DNA from 2 places in the Mesorhizobium sp. M1409 genome. Region 1 is predicted to be linked to the other one. Evidence: riboswitches for the same ligand, from Rfam matches in the RefSeq annotation. Region 1 holds a riboswitch; the other holds the start of a gene.

Region 1 (7,509 bases):
TCGCCGACACCGCCAAGGTGTTGTCGCGTTATGTCGACGCGATCATGATCCGCACCACCTCGCATGAGCGGCTGCTGGAGCTGACCGAGAATGCCACCGTGCCGGTGATCAACGGACTGACCGACGACACCCATCCCTGCCAGCTTATGGCTGATATCATGACTTTCGAGGAGCATCGCGGTCCGGTCGCCGGCAAGACCATCGCCTGGACCGGCGACGGCAACAATGTGCTGCATTCCTTGCTCGAAGCCTCCGCACGGTTCCGCTTCAACCTCAACGTCGCCGTGCCCGAGGGCAGTGAGCCGGCGCAGAAGCATATCGACTGGTCGCAGGCGCATGGCGGCAAGCTGCATTTCACCCGCTCGCCCGAGGAAGCCGTCGATCAGGCCGACTGCATCGTCACCGATTGCTGGGTGTCGATGGGCCAGGAGCATCGTGCCCGCGGCCACAACGTGTTCTCGCCCTACCAGGTCAATGCCAAGCTGATGGCGAAGGCCAAGCCGGACGCGTTGTTCATGCACTGCCTGCCGGCGCATCGCGGCGAGGAAGTGACCGACGAGGTCATCGACGGGCCGCATTCGGTGGTCTTCGACGAGGCCGAGAACCGGCTCCATGCCCAGAAGGCCGTGCTCGCCTGGTGCCTCGGCGCTTGATCTATGTGAGCTTGATCTCTGGGGGTGTGATGCCTATTTGCGCCACATCACGCAAATCAAGCGCGTTTCGACGCATGCTCCCGAGAGGGCGGCATGGCCGCGCCCTGGAGCTTTGTTATGTTGGAAACCTATCGAGTGACTGAACATCACCCCAAACTCGGCGAATTCGGCTACGCCGGCGACGATCACGTCGTGCCCTTCGAGGTAGGCCCGCTCGACGTGCGCGGTCGCACCGTCCAGCTCGGACCGATGCTCGACGCCATCCTCGGCCGCCACGACTATCCCGAGCCGGTCGCCCGGCTGCTGGCGGAAGCCTGTGTGCTGACGGTGCTGCTCGGCACCTCGCTCAAGTTCGAGGGCAAGTTCATCCTGCAGACCCGCACCGACGGGCCTGTCGACATGCTGGTCGCGGATTTTTCCACGCCCTCGGCGCTGCGCGCCTATGCGCGTTTCGATGCCGACCGACTGGAAGCGCTGGTCGCGGCGGGCGAAACGTCCCAGCAGACCCTGCTCGGCACCGGCGTGCTGGCGCTGACCATCGACCAGGGCGCTCACACGCAGCGCTATCAGGGTATCGTCCAGCTCGATGGCGAGACGCTGGAAGATGCGGCACGCACCTATTTCCGTCAGTCGGAGCAGATTCCGACCGATCTCAGGCTGTCGGTGGCCAAGCTCTTGACGCCCGGCCCGGGCGGCGCCCGCGAGCAGTGGCGCGCCGGTGGCATCCTGGCGCAGTTCCTGCCGCAGTCGCCCGAGCGCATGCGCGTGCCGGACCTGCCGGGCGGCGATGGCGATCCGCGCGAGGAGATCCACGATCCCGACGACAATTCCTGGCTGGAGTTGCTGGCGCTGCTCGGCACCATCGAGCCGACCGAACTGATCGACCCGACGATCGGCGCCGAGCGGCTGCTCTACAGGCTGTTCCACGAGCATGGCGTGCGCGTCTTCGGCGGCGTTCCGGTCGCCGACCAGTGCTCGTGCTCCCGGGACAAGATCCGCGGCATCCTCGAGGGCTTTTCCGCCCAAGAGATCAAGGACAGCACCGAGGACGGCGGCATTCACGTCGCCTGCGAATTCTGCTCGAAGCAATATGACTTCGACCCGGCGGAATTTGCGGCTCAGTAAAGTGTCCCTTCCTTCTCCCCGTTTACGGGGAGAAGGTGCCCGAAGGGCGGATGAGGGGCAGCGCGAACTTCGGCGAATGGCCGCGCCGTCCACTCGGATGCCTTGTGCGTGGAAGACAATCTCATCAGCCCGGCGGCGCCCCTCTGCCGGGCATTTCTCCCCGTACAGAGACGGGGAGAAAGACGCTAATTCACCGTCCGCCGCTTCCCCGGCAGGTCGAGTGAAAATGCGGGGATGGCGATGTCGAACGTCTCGCCCCGCTGGTTGCGCATCGTGTAGTGCCCGACCATGATGCCGGAGGGTGTCGAGAGCGGGCAACCGGACGTGTACTGGTAGCTGTCGCCGGGATTGAGTTCGGGTTGGTCGCCGACGACGCCAGGGCCGCGTACCTCTTCGACCCTGCCGGTGCCATCGGTGATGTGCCAATAGCGCGACAACAGCTGGACGGAATCGTCCGACTGATTGTCGATCGTTATCTGATAGCCCCAGACATAGCGGTTCTCGGACGGATCCGAACGGTCCTCCAGATAGAACGGCCTGACCTGCACTTCGATGTTGCGCGTGACGGTGCTGTACATAAGCAGCTCCAAAACAATCCAGTATCTTTCGGCGCTCCTTGCAGGCTGGTCAACGGTGCGCGTCCTTTCATTGCCTACCGAACGGCAGGTGCCGGCAAAGAATGTCATTTAAGTGACACACGACAATGATGGTGTGCGCCGACCAGTGCCGCGCGACTCGGGCGCTCTGTCGAACTGTTGAAATCGGTCGTCATGCCAGCCAGATTGTTCTGGCGGACCGGTTTTCTGGAGTGACCGGATCTCGATGGAACTCACTCTCATAGCCGCCACGCTTTCAATTGCTCTTATCCTCTCAAATCTCGCCAGCATCGTGCTTGCCGCTTCGCGTCTGAAACGGCGCCGCATTATCGCGCCGCCGACCGGCAAGCCGCGGCCGGTGTCGATCATCGTGCCGTCGCGTGGCATTGAACCGTTCACGCACGAGACGCTGGAGCGCGCCTTCTCGCTTGATTGGCCGCGCTACGAGCTGATCTTCTGCGTCGCCCATGCCGACGATCCGGTAGTCAAACCGATAAACAGGGCGATTGCCCGGTTTCCCAAGGTGCCGGCCCGGCTGATGATCGGCGACGACCGCTTCAGCGCCAATCCGAAACTCAACAATTGCGTCAAGGGTTGGGAAGCGGCGCGGCACGACTGGGTCGTCCTGGCCGATTCCAACGTGTTGATGCCGAGAGACTACATCCAGCACCTGATGGCTGCATGGCGGCCCGACACCGGCCTTGTCTGTTCGACGCCGATCGGCTCGCGGCCGGCCGGCTTCTGGGCTGAAGTCGAATGCGCTTTCCTCAACACGCTGCAGGCGCGCTGGCAATATGCCGGCGAGGCGCTTGGCCTTGGCTTTGCCCAGGGCAAGAGCATGCTCTGGAACAAGCCGATGCTCGACGCCAATGGCGGCATCCGCGCGTTGGCCGCCGAGATCGCCGAGGACGCCGCCGCGACCAAGCTGGTCAACGGCCTCGGCCTGCGCGTCAATCTCGTCGCCGCGCCCTTCGAACAGCCGCTTGGCCGGCGCACGTTCGACGAGATCTGGTCACGTCAGGCCCGTTGGGCGCGCCTGCGCCGCGTCACCTTCCCGCTGTTCTTCGCACCCGAAATCCTGACTGGCGCGGCGGTGCCGCTGGTGCTGGCGCTGATTGCGGCGGCAAGCGCCGGCTTCAGCCTCTGGGCAACCGCCATTGCCGTGCTGGCGGCCTTCTACCTTCCCGAGTGCGCCCTGGCCTGGTCCAAGGGCTGGTACCTGTCGCGACGCATGGTTGCCGCGATCATGGCCCGCGACCTGATCCTGCCGGCGATGTGGGCACGCGGCTGGCTCGGCGGTGCCGTCGACTGGCGCGGCAACGCGATGACCATCGGGACCAAGGCGGCCGAGCTGGAAGAGACGCCGTCCGGCGCCTGAAAGCCAAAGCCCTCTTACGAGGCCTTCAGCGCCTGTTCGATATCCTCAAGCAGATCGTCGGTGTCTTCCAGGCCGACGGACAGTCTGAGCGTGCCCGGCCCGATGCCGAGCTCGGCACGCGCTTCGTCGCTCAGGTTCTTGTGCGTCGTCGTCGCCGGATGGGTGATCAGGCTCTTGGCGTCGCCGAGGTTGTTGGAGATCAGCACGATGTCGAGCGCGTTCTGCAAGGCGAAGGCCGCCTGCTTGCCGCCCTTGACGTCAAGGCAGATCAGCGTCGAGCCGCCCGACATCTGCTTCTTGACGATATCGGCCTGCGGGTGGTCGGCGCGGCCGGGATAGATGACGCGGGCAATTTCCGGCCGCTCGGCGAGGAAATCCGCGATCCGGCCCGCGCTTTCCGTCTGCTGGCGCACGCGCAGCGGCAGCGTTTCCAGCCCCTTCAGCAGCGTCCAGGCGTTGAAGGGCGACAGGCTGGGCCCGGTGTGGCGGAAATAATCGTGCAGGTTCTCGTCGATCCACTTCTTGTCCGACAGGATGACGCCGCCGAGACAGCGCCCCTGGCCGTCAATGTGCTTGGTCGCCGAATAGACGACGATGTGGGCGCCGAGTTGCAGCGGCTTCTGCTGCAAGGGCGTGGCGAAGACATTGTCGACGATCAGCCTGGCGCCGATCGAATTGGCGAGCGAGGCAACCGCGGCGATGTCGACCACTTCCAGCGTCGGGTTGGTCGGGCTTTCCAGGAAGAACAGCTTGGTGTTCGGCTTGACCGCCTTTTCCCAATTGGCGATGTCGGTGCCGTCGACCAGCGTCGCCTCGATGCCGTATCTTGGCGCCAGCGTCTCGACCACCCAGCGGCAGGAGCCGAACAGCGCGCGCGCCGCCACGATATGGTCGCCGGCCTTGGCGCTGCACAGCAGCGCTGCCGTCACCGCGGCCATGCCGGAGGCGGTGGCGCGGGCGTCCTCGGCACCTTCGAGCGCGCACATGCGCTTTTCGAACATGTCGACGGTCGGATTGGCGTAGCGCGAATAGATGAAGCCCGGCTCCTCGCCCTTGAAACGGGCTTCGGCGGCCTGCGCCGTTTCATAGACGTAGCCCTGGGTGAGGTAAATCGCTTCCGACGTTTCGCCGAAACCGGAACGCAGCGTTCCGCTGTGCACGAGTGCCGTTTGAGGCTTCCAGTTGCGCTTGTTGGTGCTCATCGCTCTTCTTCCAGACACAAAAAAACCGGCCGCGAAAGTCGCAACCGGTCCATACGGCCTTGCGGCCCGACGGTCCTTTAGCGACTTGTTTAACGTGGCTGCAAGCCGACCGGCCAAATCACCACGGGATAACGACCCTTTAGACCCGCGCCACGCTTGCGTCAATTGCCGGCTTGATTAAGAGGTTTGTACCAGCGGCGTTGCAGCGGAGCCGGCTTTGCGGCAAACAGGCATTCTTCCAGATCAGGACATTTCGGCGCTCTTCCAGTCCGGCGCGCTGAAGTCGGCACGTGCGCTCGATGCCGACCAGATCCAGCCGGCCAGCCTCGATCTCCGGCTCGGCGACAAGGCCTGGCGGGTGCGTGCCTCCTTCCTGCCGGGCCCCAACCACAAGGTCTCGGAAAAGCTCGACCGGCTGAAGCTGCACGAGATCAATCTGGCCGAGGGCGCGGTGCTGGAGACCGGCTGCGTCTATATCGTGCCCTTGCTCGAAAGCCTGGCATTGCCGGCGGACATTTCGGCCTCGGCCAATCCCAAGAGCTCGACCGGGCGGCTCGACATCTTCACCCGCGTCATGACCGATCGCGGCCACGAGTTCGACAAGATCGCCGCCGGCTATCATGGTCCGCTCTATCTGGAGGTCAGCCCGCGCACCTTCCCGATCGTCGCGCGCACCGGTTCGCGACTGTCGCAGATCCGTTTCCGCACCGGCAATGCGCTGCTGTCGGAAGCCGAACTTCACCAGTTGCATCGCGCGCAGATCCTGGTTGCCACCGAGCCGCCCAACATTTCCGGCGGCGGCATCGCGCTGTCGATCGACCTCAACGGCGATCGAAACGGCCTTGTCGGCTACCGCGGCAAGCATCACACCGGTCTCATCGACGTCGACAAGCGCGCCGCGCAGGAGGTCGTCGACTTCTGGGAGCCGATCCACAAGAGCGGCGCTGGCGAACTGGTGCTCGACCCCGATGAATTCTATATTCTTGTGAGCCAGGAAGCGGTGCATGTGCCGCCGCTCTACGCCGCCGAGATGACGCCCTTCGATCCGCTGGTCGGTGAATTCCGCGTCCACTATGCCGGCTTCTTCGATCCGGGCTTCGGCCACTCGGCGTCCGGTGGCACCGGCAGCCGGGCGGTGCTGGAAGTGCGCAGCCACGAAGTGCCGTTCATCCTCGACCATGGCCAGATCGTCGGCCGGCTGGTCTACGAGCACATGCTGAAGCGGCCACGGGCACTCTATGGCACCGATCTCGGCTCCAACTACCAGGCGCAGGGTTTGAAGCTGTCCAAGCATTTCCGCCCCGCGCGCTGAACCCCCATTGCCAGCTGGCAAAATACTTGCCTGCGCCGGCTCGCCATGCTTGGCTGCCTTTCTGGTCGTCAGGCTGGCGGCGTTCAAGGGGAACCAAGAAAATGCAGATTTCGAAACGGATCATATCGGCGGCGGGCGCTGCCATGCTGGTGATGGCGGCCAGCTCTCTGTCGGTGCAGGCAGCTGAGAAAATCAAGATAGGCACCGAGGGCGCCTATCCGCCATTCAATACCATTACAGCGGACGGCAAGGTCGAAGGCTTCGATATCGACATCGCCAACGCGCTGTGCGCGCAGATGAAGGTCGAGTGCGAAATCGTTACCCAGGACTGGGACGGCATCATTCCCGCCCTGCAGGCGAAGAAGTTCGACGCCATCATCGCCTCGATGAGCATCACCGAGGAGCGCAAGAAGCAGGTCGCTTTCACCAACAAATATTATACGACACCGCTCGCTCTGGTGGCGCCGAAGGACAGCGATCTCACCTCGACCGAACCGGCGGCCCTTGCAGGCAAGACGGTCGGCGCCCAGGCCTCGACCACGCAGGCCGACTATGCCCAGAATACCTATGGCAAGGCGGGCGCCGAGGCAAAACTCTACCCGACCCAGGAAGAAGCGATCACCGACCTGACCAACGGCCGGCTAGACGCCGTGATCTCGGACAAGTTCGTGCTGATGGATTGGTTGAAGAAGGCAAGCGACGGCTGCTGCAAACTGGTCGGTGACGTCAAGGGCACGGAGACACAAGCCGGCATTGCCGTCCGCCTGGAAGACACGGCATTGCGCGACAAGCTCAATGCGGCCATCGACGCGATCGTCGCCGACGGCACCTACAAGAAGATCCAGGCCAAGTATTTCGACTTCGATATTTATTGAGACGTCGAAGCTGCCGATCTCCTCCCCTTGGGGGGAGATCACCCTTTCAAAGCGCCTTCACCGCCACCTTCACCGGCTGCTCGATCTCGAGCGGATTGCGCAGCGGCAGGCCGAAATCCTTGGCCTCGATCTCGAACACGTCGCCGGCTTCAGTACTGATGCCGTCGGCGAAGGACAGCGTCGCCGTGCCGAACATGTGCACATGCACGTCGCCCGGCTGGCGGAAAGCCGCATATTTGAAGTGGTGATGTTCGAGATTGGCGATGGTGTGCGACATGTTCGCTTCGCCGGACAGGAACGGCTTTTCCCACAGCACGTCGTTGTCGCGCAAGATGCGCGAGGTGCCTCTGATATCGGACGGCAGGTCG
Region 2 (7,509 bases), on a different contig from region 1:
GTTTCAGCGACGCCGCCTTGATCAGGCTGTTCATCTGCTCGGGCTTGGTCGCGCTGGCGATCGGCGCGGTCACACCTGGCCGCGCGATCACCCAGGCAAGTGCGACTTCCGCTTGCTTGGCCGAATGCCTGGCCGAGACCGCGTCCAGTGCCGCGAGGATGCGATATCCGCGCGCATTGAGATAGTCCTTCACCCCGCCGCCACGCGGGCTTTGGCCAAGATCGGCCTCGCGGCGGTATTTGCCGCTGAGAAAGCCCTTGGCCAGGCTGAAATAGGTGATGACGCCGATGTCCTCGGCCACGCACAGATCGCGCAATGGCCCATCGAAGGACGAGCGATCGTAAAGATTGTATTCCGGCTGCAGCACTGCGTAGCGTGGCAGGCTGCGCAGGCTCGCCACATCGAGTGCGGCGCGCAACTGAGCGGCGTCGAGGTTCGAGCAGCCGGCATAGCGGATCTTGCCCTTGGCGAGCAGCTTTTCATAGGCGCCAAGAGTTTCCTCGTAGGGCGTCGTCGGGTCCGGCCAGTGCGACAGATAGAGGTCGATTGTGTCGGTCTGCAGCCGCTTCAACGATGCGTCGACGGCCTTTTCGATGTATGCGGCGGACAGGTCCTTGTGGCCCTGCCCCATATCCGAACCGACCTTGGTGACCACGATGACCTTGTCACGATTGCCACGGTCCTTCATCCACTTGCCGATGATGGTTTCCGACTCTCCGCCCTTGTGGCCGGAGACCCAGCGCGAATAGGCGTCCGCCGTATCGATGGTGTTGAGGCCGGCGCCGACGAAGCGGTCGAGCAGGTCGAACGAGGTTTTCTCGTCGGCGGTCCAGCCGAAGACATTACCGCCCAGAACCAGCGGCGCGATGGAAAGGTCGGTGCGACCGAGACGGCGTTTCTGCAAGGCGTATCTCCGGGATAATTGGGGCGGGCGAATGGCGCCCGCGGGGCTGAGGTTCGGAGCCTAACCTAGGTCTTGACCGATCGAGGTCAAAAGCCTGGCCGCCTTTTTCCGCAGCGCCAGCTTCACAAAGGCGCGACCTGCCGCGCCACCTCTTCCAGCCAGTGGTCGCGAATGCCCAGCGCCTCGAGGTGCTCCAGAGTGCTCAGCACATAGTCCTCGTTGATGCCGGACTGGCCGGCCGCACCGCGCACCACGGCCGCCGCCTCCGCCGCGTCGAGGGCGCCGGCATATTGCTCGTGCTGGCGGTCGACGATATAGGCCACCGCCTCGACCGTCCGGCCTCCGTCGAGACGAATCTTGAGCAAGCGCTCGAGATAGACGTTGGTGACCAATTCGCGCTCGCGCAGATAGGCGATGACCTCGTCGCGCAAGTCGCCGGGAACGCGGAACGCCAAGCCGATGCAGGAGCCGCCACGATCTAGGCCGAGCACCAGCCCCGGCCGTTCACGCGTGCCGCGATGCACGAAGGAATAGACGCAAAGCGAGCGCCGGTAGCCATGCAGGCGGGCACGCTGTGTCTCGACATGCGCGAAACCCGGCCGCCAGATCAGCGAACCATAGCCAAACACCCAAAAATCGCCCATATCGCCGCGCCTGATTGCAAAAGATGCCAACACCGCACCGGGACCGGTGTCTTTTCCGCCTGTCCCCGTCTACCTATTCGTCTCTGTCTACCTATTGTTGGCGGGATCGACTGTCCGTCCGCAACACCCATGCGTTAACGAGAGCCAAAGCATGACGTCAAGTGACGAACGCCAGCCGAGTAAACGTCGCCGCCTGTTGTGGCTTGCCGCGCTCGTCGTGGTGCTGTTTGCCATCTACAGCGGCGGCTGGTTCTATCTGGCTGACCGGGTCAGGAGCGAGGCCGACAAGGCGGTTGCCACGCTGAACAAAACTGGCGTCGAAGCCGGCTGCGCCAACCTCCAGGTCAGCGGCTATCCCCTGAGCTTTACCGTCTCCTGCGACAATTTGGCTTACGAGGACGATGCCAGGAACATCGCCGCTTCGGCCGGCAGCTTCAACGCAGCCGCCCAGATCATCCAGCCTCTGTCACCGGTTGCCAATCTGCGCGGCCCGCTCAGGACTTCCGTTCCAGGCATGGCGCCGCTGTGGATCGACTGGGACAATCTGCAGGCCAACGTCAAATTGTGGTGGCCGCTACCGCAGCGGATTGCCCTGGAGGCGGAGGGCCTGTCCGGCCAGACCGATCCGGCCGACGATACCGACCCGGTGCAATTGTTCAGCGCCGGCAAGGCGGCCGGCCAACTGCGGCCGAATGGGTCGGACATCGACTATCTCGGCAGTTTCGGCGATCTCGAGATCGACCCCGGCGCGATCGGCGGGCGCGTGCTGCCGGCGCTCGATGCCAGCGGCGACGCAACGCTGAAGAACGGCGTCGCGTTGATTGGCACGCAGGTGAAAAGCCTGCGCGGCCAGGCGATCGAAATCCGCAACCTCGACCTGTCGTCGGGGACGGCGCGCATCACTGTTTCGGGACCGCTCTCGGTCGATGCCGAGGGCCTGGTCAACGCCGATCTGATGATCAGGCTGAAGGACCCGAAGGCGGTGGCGGCCATCCTCGGTGCCGCCATACCCGAGCAGAAAAGCCAGATCGAGCAGGGCTTTTCTGCCCTGGCGGTGCTCGGCAACGAACCGTCGATGCCGCTCAAGGTGGTCAAGGGCAAGGCCTCGTTCGGCTTCATCCCACTGGGCAAGATCAAGCCGCTCAATTAAGCATCCCAGTATGAACAGACCGGCAAAACTTCTAAGCGTCGGCGCGCTGACGCTCGACACCATCCTGCGTGTCGAGACACTGCCCGTGCATCAGGGCAAGTTCATCGCCTCCGACGGCGTCCAGATCGCCTCGGGCATGGCCACCAGCGCTGCCTGCGCCGCCCATCGCCTGGGCGCCGAGGTATCGCTGTGGGCGAGCGCCGGCGACGATGTCATCGCCGACCAGCTCATCGCCAGCGTCGAGGCCGAAGGCGTCGATTGCACCTTTGTGCGCCGCGTCAGAGGCGCCCGCTCGGCGCTGGCCTCGATTCTGGTCGACGCGCATGGCGAGCGCATCATCGTGCCGTTCTATGACAGGCTTGCCCAGGCCGATCCCGAAGCCTTGCCGGTCGCCGACCTCTCCGCATTCGATGCCGTACTGGTCGATGTCCGCTGGCCAGGTGCGGCAGCACTTGCCCTGAAGGCGGCGCGCGCCGATGGTCGGCCGGCGATCCTCGATGCCGACACCGCGCCGCTGGAGGTCCTGGAACAGCTGTTGCCGCTCGCCACGCACATCGTTGCATCGGAGCCGGCGGCGCGCATTGTCTGCGGCCAGGCGCTCGATCCGGAAACGGCTTGCGCCGATCTCGCCAGCCGCACCGACGCCTTTGTCGCGGTGACTGGCGGCGCGGCGGGGAGTTGGTGGCACGACCGTTCCGCAGGCTGTGTGCGCCACGTCGCGGCGCCGAGAATCAAAGCGGTCGACACATTGGCGGCCGGCGATGTCTTTCACGGCGCCTTCGCCGTGGGGATGGCCGAAGCCATGCCGGTCGAGCAGGCGCTGCGCTTTGCCAGTGCGGCCGCCGCGCTCAAATGCCTACACTTCGGCGGCAGGCTTGGTGCCCCGGACCGCGCCGAGACTTTGGCCATGGTTGCCGCGACCTGGCCCGCCTGAAACAGACTTAGGTCTTTGCCGGGTGTTCGACCGCCTGGCGGCCAAAATCGGGCACGTCGATGTCCTGGCCGGCCTCGATGATCGAGCGGCGCACGGCGCGGGTGCGGGTGAACAGGTCGAAGAGTTTTTCGCCGTCACCCCAGCGGATCGCGCGTTGCAGCGACGCCAGATCTTCCGAGAACCTCGCCAGCATTTCGAGGATGGCATCCTTGTTGTGCAGGCACACATCCCGCCACATCGTCGGGTCGGAGGCGGCAAGACGCGTGAAGTCACGAAAGCCGGAAGCCGAATATTTGATCACCTCGGACTTGGTTACCGACTGCAGATCATCGGCGGTGCCAACGATGTTGTAGGCGATGATGTGCGGCAGATGCGAGACGATGGCCAGCGTCATGTCGTGATGCTGGGGATCCATCGTGTCGATGTTGGCGCCGCAGCGGCGCCAGAATTCCGACAGCCGTGCCAGCGCGTCCGGGTCGGTATCGGGCAGCGGCGTGAAGATACACCAGCGATTGTCGAACAGGTCGGCGAACCCGGCATCGGGGCCGGATTTTTCCGTGCCCGCCAGCGGATGACCGGGAATGAAGTGGACGCCGGCCGGCACATAAGGCTGCATCTGCGCGATGACGGATGCCTTGGTCGAGCCGACATCGGTCAGGATCGCGCCCGGCTTCAGCGCCGGTGCGATTTCCTCGGCCACGGTGCCGGACGAGCCGACCGGCACCGAGACGATGACCAGATCGGCATCGCGAACCGCCTCCTTCGCATCGGTGGTGTAGCTATCGCCCAGCCCAAGTTCTTTCGCTCGCGCCAGCGTCGCGGCACTGCGGGTCGAGATAGCGACGTGGTGGGCCAGACCCTCGCGGCGGATGACGCGGGCCAGCGACGAGCCGATCAGGCCGATGCCGACCAGCGCGATCTTTTCAAACATCGGTGATGTCATGGTGTTCTAGCTTTTCAGGAATGTCGTGAGTGCGGCGACAACGCCGCGATTGGCCTCTTCGGTGCCGACGGTCATGCGCAGCGCGTTGGGAAAGCCGTAGCCGGAAACGCGCCTCAATATATAGCCGCGCGCCGTTAGATACTCGTCCGCCGCAGCTGCGGAATGTTTGTTGTCCTCGGGAAAATGAACGAGGACGAAATTGCCGACGCTCGGCGTCACCCGCAGTCCAAGCTTTGTGAACTCCTCGCTCAGCCATGCCAGCCAGGTCTCGTTGTGCGCGATGCTGCGCTCGATATGGGCGCGGTCGCGGATCGCCGCGATGCCGGCCTCGATCGCCGTTGCATTGACGTTGAAGGGGCCACGCACGCGGTTGATTGCGTCGACGATGTGCATCGGCCCGTACATCCAGCCGATCCGCGCCCCGCCAAGGCCGATCTTGGAGAAAGTGCGGGTCATCACCACGTTCTCGGCGCTGCCGACGAGCTCGATGCCGGCTTCGTAGTCGTTGCGGCGGACATATTCTGCATAGGCCGCGTCTAACACCAGAAGCACGTGCTTGGGCAGACCTGAGTGCAGCCGGCGCACCTCCTGGAACGGCACATAGGTGCCGGTCGGGTTGTTGGGATTGGCGAGGAACACGATCTTGGTGCGCGGCGTGACGGCGGCCAGGATGGCGTCGATGTCGGCGCGCTCGTCTTTTTCCTTGATCGTCACCGGAACGGCACCCGCCGACTGGATGTAGATCTTGTAGACCATGAAGGCGTGTTCGGTGATGACAGCCTCGTCGCCGGGCGCCAGATAAGTCTGCGCCAGCAGGCCGAGGATCTCGTCGGAGCCGTTCGAGCAGATGATGTTGGCCGGGTTCAGGCCATGCACTTCGGCGATCGCTTCGCGCAGCCGCCTGGCGGTGCCGTCGGGATAGATATCGAGCTTTCCGGCAATCTCGCGCGCGGCTTCGATCGCCTTTGGCGACGGACCGAGCGGGTTCTCGTTCGATGACAGCTTGTAGACCTTGGCGATGCCGGCGGGCGCCGTGCTCTTGCCCGGCACATAGGCATCGATGTCCATGATGCCCGCGCGCGGGGTTGGACGTGCCTTGTCCGGTGTCTGGCTCATGTCGTAAAATCCGTCGAGAACGCTCCTCAGGGAAGCCGCAGCGGAAATACAAGCCGTGGCCCGCAATGTCGAGAGGTGACCGCCTCGGGACAAAGGCTGGCCGTTGACGCCAGCACGCCACGGGCCTAGAAGGGTGCGAACTTCCGTGGTGATTTGGCCGGTCGGCTTGCAGCCACGTTAAACAACTTGCTAAAGGGCCGTTTGCATCCTGTAACCGGCTTTGCGACTGCAATGCCGGTTTTTTGTTGTCCGCGCCGGCCGGATACCGCATCGGCATCGATTTTCGAAAAGCACGGTGCAGGGATCAAGGTGTGAGATGGATGCAATGGCCGCTCTGCGTGCTCGCAAAACCAACAACGAGGCCGACCAGCCATCGAGCCCGGTTTTGCGTTTTGGGCCTGACAAACCGCTCAAGCTGGACGCCGGTACGCTGCTGTCGCCGTTCCAGATCGCCTACCAGACCTATGGCACGCTGAACGACGCCCGCTCCAACGCCATCCTCGTCTGCCATGCGCTTACCGGCGACCAGCACGTCGCCAGCACCAATCCGGTGACCGGCAAGCCGGGCTGGTGGGAGGTGCTGATCGGCCCCGGCAAGATCATCGACACCAGCCGCTTCTTCGTCATCTGCTCCAACGTCATCGGCGGTTGTCTGGGTTCCACCGGACCGGCCTCGACCAATCCCGCCACCGGCAAACCCTATGGGCTCGACCTGCCGATCATCACCATCCGCGACATGGTGCGCGCGCAGCAGATGCTGATCGACCATTTCGGCATCGAAAAGCTGTTCTGCGTGCTTGGCGGCTCGATGGGCGGCATGCAGGTGCTGGAATGGGCGTCGAGCTACCCGGAGCGCGTCTTCTCGGCGCTGCCGATCGCCACCGGTGCGCGCCATTCCTCGCAGAACATCGCCTTCCACGAGGTCGGCCGGCAAGCTGTCATGGCCGATCCGGACTGGCATGGCGGCAAATATTTCGAACACGGCAAACGCCCGGAAAAGGGCTTGGCGGTGGCGCGCATGGCCGCCCACATCACCTATCTGTCGGAGGCCGCCCTGCACCGGAAATTCGGCCGCAACCTGCAGGATCGCGAAGCTCTGACCTTCGGCTTCGACGCCGACTTCCAGATCGAGAGCTATCTGCGCCACCAGGGCATGACCTTCGTCGATCGCTTCGACGCCAATTCCTACCTCTACATGACCCGGTCGATGGACTATTTCGACCTCGCCGCCGACCATGGCGGCCGGTTGGCCGACGCCTTTGCCGGCACCAAAACCCGCTTCTGCCTGGTGTCCTTCACCTCGGACTGGCTGTTTCCGACCGAGGAGAGCCGCTCGATCGTGCATGCGCTCAACGCGGCCGGCGCGTCGGTATCCTTCGTCGAGATCGAGACCGATCGCGGCCACGATGCTTTCCTGCTCGACGAGCCGGAACTGTTTGCCGCCATCAATGGCTTCATCGGCTCGGCGGCCCGGGCGAGAGGATTGAGCCAATGAGCGTCAACCGCGACCAGCGTGTCGACCTCGAGGTCGTCGCCAATCTCATCCCGCCGCGGTCCCGCGTGCTCGATGTCGGCTCGGGCGACGGCTCGCTGCTCGAATTGCTGCAAGACAGCAAGCAGGTCGATGGCCGGGGATTGGAGCTGTCGCAGCGCGGCGTCAACGAATGCGTGGCGCGCGGCCTCTCGGTCATCCAGGGCGATGCCGACAAGGACCTCGAATTCTATCCCGACAAGGGCTTTGACTTCGTCGTCCTGTCGCAGACGCTGCAGGCCACCCGCAACCCGAAGCTGGTGCTCGACGAATTGCTCAGGATCGGC

The links. Region 1 has a riboswitch for S-adenosylmethionine ahead of NKG99_RS18925 (O-succinylhomoserine sulfhydrylase). Riboswitches for the same ligand answer to the same signal wherever they lie in the genome.
Region 2: it holds a riboswitch for S-adenosylmethionine, as region 1 does, so the genes downstream of both, metX (homoserine O-acetyltransferase MetX) here and NKG99_RS18925 (O-succinylhomoserine sulfhydrylase) in region 1, are expected to answer to the same signal.

The regions. Positions count from the first base shown of each region.
Region 1 covers NZ_JAMYKV010000023.1:84,347-91,855, forward strand. Annotated here, with positions in the region: gene argF (ornithine carbamoyltransferase) at 1-653, shown strand, start outside; gene NKG99_RS18910 (Hsp33 family molecular chaperone) at 747-1,778, shown strand; gene apaG (Co2+/Mg2+ efflux facilitator ApaG/CorD) at 1,964-2,356, opposite strand; gene NKG99_RS18920 (ceramide glucosyltransferase) at 2,601-3,752, shown strand; gene NKG99_RS18925 (O-succinylhomoserine sulfhydrylase) at 3,767-4,954, opposite strand; SAM riboswitch at 5,012-5,089, opposite strand; gene NKG99_RS18930 (2'-deoxycytidine 5'-triphosphate deaminase) at 5,172-6,266, shown strand; gene NKG99_RS18935 (ABC transporter substrate-binding protein) at 6,368-7,141, shown strand; gene araD1 (AraD1 family protein) at 7,188-7,509, opposite strand, start outside.
Region 2 covers NZ_JAMYKV010000012.1:129,163-136,671, forward strand. Annotated here, with positions in the region: gene NKG99_RS12825 (aldo/keto reductase) at 1-904, opposite strand, end outside; gene NKG99_RS12830 (gamma-glutamylcyclotransferase) at 1,027-1,548, opposite strand; gene NKG99_RS12835 (DUF2125 domain-containing protein) at 1,700-2,698, shown strand; gene NKG99_RS12840 (sugar kinase) at 2,709-3,632, shown strand; gene NKG99_RS12845 (prephenate/arogenate dehydrogenase family protein) at 3,640-4,575, opposite strand; gene hisC (histidinol-phosphate transaminase) at 4,582-5,691, opposite strand; SAM riboswitch at 5,827-5,904, shown strand; gene metX (homoserine O-acetyltransferase MetX) at 6,017-7,186, shown strand; gene metW (methionine biosynthesis protein MetW) at 7,183-7,509, shown strand, end outside.